Regions from separate parts of the Pauljensenia sp. UMB3104 genome, predicted to be linked through region 2. Evidence: riboswitches for the same ligand, from Rfam matches in the RefSeq annotation. Region 2 holds a riboswitch; the other holds the start of a gene.

Region 1 (2,200 bases), on a different contig from region 2:
TCGCCGTAGCGCAGCGACTCCACGCGCTCGAACGCGTCGGCGACGAACACGGGCATGCCCGAGGCCTGCCCCTCCTCCTCGGGGACCTCCACCACGTAGTCTTCCTCAGTCTGGTAGCCCAGCGACTCCAGGAACGCCGCGTCGGAGGCGTCCAGGTGGGTTTCGGCAGCCTCGTCGAGGGTCTCGCGCACATCCTCAAGATCCAGCTCGTCGGCAAACCAACCCGCGATCGCCAGGTCGTAGGTCGCCGTGTGCGCGAAGGCCTCGGCAGCCAGCTCGCGGCGCTGCTCAAGGGTGAAGCCCTCCCCCGCCACGGCCTCGGCGACATCCGCGTAACGCTCCGGAGAGGTCACGACCGCAACCGACGGGTGATTCTTCGCGGCAGCACGCACCATGGACGGGCCGCCAATATCGATCTGCTCAACGCACTCATCGAAGGACGCGCCCGAGGCAACCGTGTCCTGGAAGGGATACAGGTTGCACACGACCAGGTCAAACGCCTTGATCCCCAGCTGCGCAATCTGCTCGCGATGCGCAGCCTTACGCTGATCGGCCAGGATGCCGGAATGAATGAAGGGGTGCAGGGTCTTCACACGACCTTCGAGCACCTCCGGGAAACCGGTCACGTCATCGACCGGGGTGACGGCCACGCCAGCCGCCGCAATACGAGCGGCCGTGGAGCCCGTGGAGACGATCTCCACACCGGCCTCACCCAGCGCACGCGCAAGGTCCTCCAAGCCCGTCTTGTCATACACAGAAATCAGGGCCCGCTTAATCGGGCGCACGTCAATGGGTTCCAGGTTGTCCAGTGAGACGGACATAGTTCCTCCAGGTTGAGACCAAACCCAGGCGCCCAGGCGGGCGACGCCTCGCGGGAAATGCAGCCGCTCCCCGGTGGTCATCCACCCTCGCCAGTCGCGGCACCTCCCAGTCTAGTTCAGGCCCTCGCGCCGCGTCGCCCTCGTCTCGGGGTCATCCGCGTCACCCTCGGCCTGCGCGGACTCATCGTCCACGGGCTCGTCGGCGGCCGTTTCGCTAGCCTCCTCGGGCATCTCGTCCGCTTCTCCCCCATCGGCCTCCGCTTCGAGATTCTCAGCCCCGGCCTCGTCGGCACCGTCGTCCCCGGCGCTGTCCTCAGCGGAGTCGGAAGCCTCAGCCCAGGCCTCGTCAGTCGTCGAGGCGGCTGTGCCCACACGGGAGGCACGCTCGGCGGCGCGGCGACGCAAGGCCTCGCCCTCGTTGCGCACGCGGCCCGCGCCCTCGCCGAGGAGCGCACGCGTCGTCGGGTGGGTCGCCAACGCGATAATCAGCGCGGGCAGGGCAATCTCAAGCACGAGCGCCACAGTCGCCCACCCCACGCGCGGCCCCATCGACGCCAGGCGCACGGAGCCCAGGCTCATCGTCGCGCTCCACATCCACAGGGCCGTCACGGCCGCGACGATCAACGAGGCCAGAACGCCCTGCGCGCTCTGGTGCAGCAGGTGCTCACGACGGAACGAACGCGCCGCGACGATGCCCAGGCCAACCCCCAGCGCGATCGGCGCGAGAATCACCCACAGACCAGGAGCCGTCTCCGGGACAGCACCCAGCAGCGGAATCGGCGGAATCGGGCCAGTGCCCGCCACAGCCGGAGAATGCAGCGAATCGGTCGCCGTCAGGAAACCCGCACCCGACCACCACGCAGCCGCCCACGCCATGACCGTCGGCGCAAACGCCAGCTGGGCACCGACAATAAACGCCGTATCCGCGCCCGAGGCCGCCCCCAGGATCTCCTGAATCCCAGCCATCCGACCCCAACCAGCCACAAGCGCAACAATCGCGGCAACGAGCGACGCGCCCGCAAGCACCGCCACGGACAGGCCCCCCAACTTCAGGCCACCCGAAATCCAGTGCTGCATCGTCGGAGCCTCATGATCGCGCGCATACCCCGACGCAACAAACCACACCGAGCCAATCAACGGAATCAGCACGCCGCCAATCGTGCCCGTCCACCAGTGCGCATGAGTGCCCGACGTACCCGCGAGCAGCCAGGACGTCAAAAGAAAACCGGGCACAGCAAACAGCGCCGCACTGCGCGGGAAACCAGCCGTATTGCGCAGCAAGAGGCGCACAAGGACGATCAGCAGCGCGCCCGCCAGCGTCGGGATCGCACGGTAATGCACTCCCCCAACCACCGACGTACCGCCAATGACAGCCGCCC
Region 2 (2,200 bases):
CCTTGATCGCGGCAGCCGTCGCCTTTCCATCCAGGACCCCGGCGGGGCCCTCCCAGGGAGCCCTCACGATCAGAGCCCAGCGTAGAGCGGGTGCTTGTCCGTCAGCTTCTTGACACGAGCGCGCAGGGCGTCCACCTCAACGTTGCCGCCGGACGCGCCCTGAGCCAGGGTCGTGCCGATGATGTCCGCAACCTCGGCGAAGTCCTCGGCATCGAAGCCGCGCGTCGCGAGGGCGGGGGTGCCGATGCGCAGGCCCGAGGTGACGGCCGGCGGACGCGGGTCGAAGGGGACAGCGTTGCGGTTGACGGTGATGCCGACCTCGTGCAGGAGATCCTCGGCCTGCTGGCCGTTGAGCTCCGACTCGACGAGGTCAACGAGGACCAGGTGGACGTCGGTGCCGCCGGTGACGAGCTTGATGCCAGCCTTCTTCGCATCGTCCGCACCCAGACGCTCCGCAAGAATCTGCGCGCCCTCGAGAGTACGGCGCTGGCGATCCTTGAACTCCTCGGTCTGCGCGACCTTCATGGCGATGGCCTTCGCGGCGATCACGTGCATGAGGGGGCCGCCCTGCTGGCCGGGGAACACGGCAGTGTTGAGCTTCTTGCCCCACTGCTCGCCGCGCGAGGACAGGATCATGCCGGAACGAGGCCCGCCCAGGGTCTTGTGGACCGTCGTCGTCACGACGTCGGCGAAGGGGACGGGGTTCGGATGCAGGCCCGCGGCGACGAGGCCGGCGAAGTGAGCCATATCCACCCAGAGGGCGGCGCCAACCTCGTCCGCGATGTCGCGGAAGGCCTGGAAGTCGAGGTGACGCGGGTAGGCGGACCAGCCAGCGATAATCACGCGCGGGCGCTCGGCGAGGGCCGCCTCGCGGACCTTCTCGGGCTCGATGCGCATGGTCTCGCGGTCGACCTCATAGGCAACAGCCTTGTAGTTCTTGCCCGAGAAGTTCAGACGCATGCCGTGGGTCAGGTGACCGCCGTGGGCCAGGGACAGGCCCAGGATCGGGTCGCCGACGTTCGCCATCGCCATGAGGGCAGCGGCGTTGGCCTGCGCGCCCGCGTGGGGCTGAACGTTGACGTAGTCACCGCCGAAGACCTGCTTCGCACGCTCGATGGCCAGCGATTCGGCAACGTCCACGAACTCGCAGCCGCCGTAGTAGCGGCGGCCCGGGTAGCCCTCGGCGTACTTGTTGGTGAGGACCGAGCCCTGCGCCTCGAGGACGGCGCGCGGAACAAAGTTCTCCGAGGCGATCATCTCGAGGGTGTCACGCTGGCGGCCAAGCTCGGAGTCCAGGACGGCCTGAATCTCAGGATCCAGCTGGGCCAGTGTCATGTCATTGAGGGAATCCATGGGGTTCTCCTATTGATCATCCGATGATGGTTGGCAGTGGCCTCTAGCCCAGGCGGGCGGCTATCGATGCCGACGCGTCGCTCCCCGGTGGTGGCCCACCTATTCGCCAGTCACGACACGCTCATCAGTTTATCTCTCGGCGGTTTTCTATGCATTCTGCCAAGGTGTCAGCAAGCTACCAGCCGGTCACGGCACGTTCCGATCGCGCATGCACAACTCGCCAGGTGCACGAAATCACAGCGTTTTTTCGCTTGTACTTAACCCTTTGGTTAGCAACCAAGCTAACCATATGGATAGACTAGGGTTAACACCTAACGGTGACTGAGTTGCGCCGGGAGCATTTACCTAGTAACTCTCCCAGTCTGGAGCGGTTTTCACTGCTCTAACCGACATGCAGCATTTGAGTTTGAGGAAGTAGAAGGAAGACGCACAGATGACAACTTTGACGAAGCCCACTGCACGGGCCGCCTCGACGGCCCTCGCGTTCGAGCACGCGTCGGATCTTGCCGCGTCCGCCGACAATGCGATCAAGCGCATGTGCGACTTTTTCGCTGCTCTCATCGGCATTATCCTGCTGACGCCGCTCTGGATCATCGTCGCCCTCATGGTGCGCCTCAACGACGGCGGCCCCGCCTTCTTCAAGCAGGAGCGCGTGGGCCTCAATGGAACGACTTTTACCATGTATAAGTTCCGCACCATGCGAGTGGACGCCGAAGAGCTCAAGGCCTCCCTCATGGAGGCCAATGAGGCAGACTCCTCCGCCGGAAATTCGATCATGTTCAAGATGGCTAACGATCCGCGTATTACGCGCATCGGTTCCTTCCTGCGCAAGACCTCTATCGACGAG

The links. A riboswitch is a leader RNA that binds a small molecule or an ion and turns the genes downstream of it on or off. The one in region 2 is predicted to bind ZMP and ZTP.
Region 1: another riboswitch for ZMP and ZTP. It lies ahead of purH (bifunctional phosphoribosylaminoimidazolecarboxamide formyltransferase/IMP cyclohydrolase); the one in region 2 lies ahead of glyA (serine hydroxymethyltransferase).

What each region holds. Positions count from the first base shown of each region.
Region 1 covers NZ_JASONN010000023.1:31,590-33,789, reverse strand. The annotation lists gene purH (bifunctional phosphoribosylaminoimidazolecarboxamide formyltransferase/IMP cyclohydrolase) at 1-821, opposite strand, end outside; ZMP/ZTP riboswitch at 845-929, opposite strand; gene QP415_RS09280 (cell division protein PerM) at 933-2,200, opposite strand, start outside.
Region 2 covers NZ_JASONN010000016.1:27,772-29,971, reverse strand. The annotation lists gene QP415_RS08155 (bifunctional methylenetetrahydrofolate dehydrogenase/methenyltetrahydrofolate cyclohydrolase) at 1-67, opposite strand, end outside; gene glyA (serine hydroxymethyltransferase) at 70-1,353, opposite strand; ZMP/ZTP riboswitch at 1,393-1,477, opposite strand; gene QP415_RS08145 (sugar transferase) at 1,787-2,200, shown strand, end outside.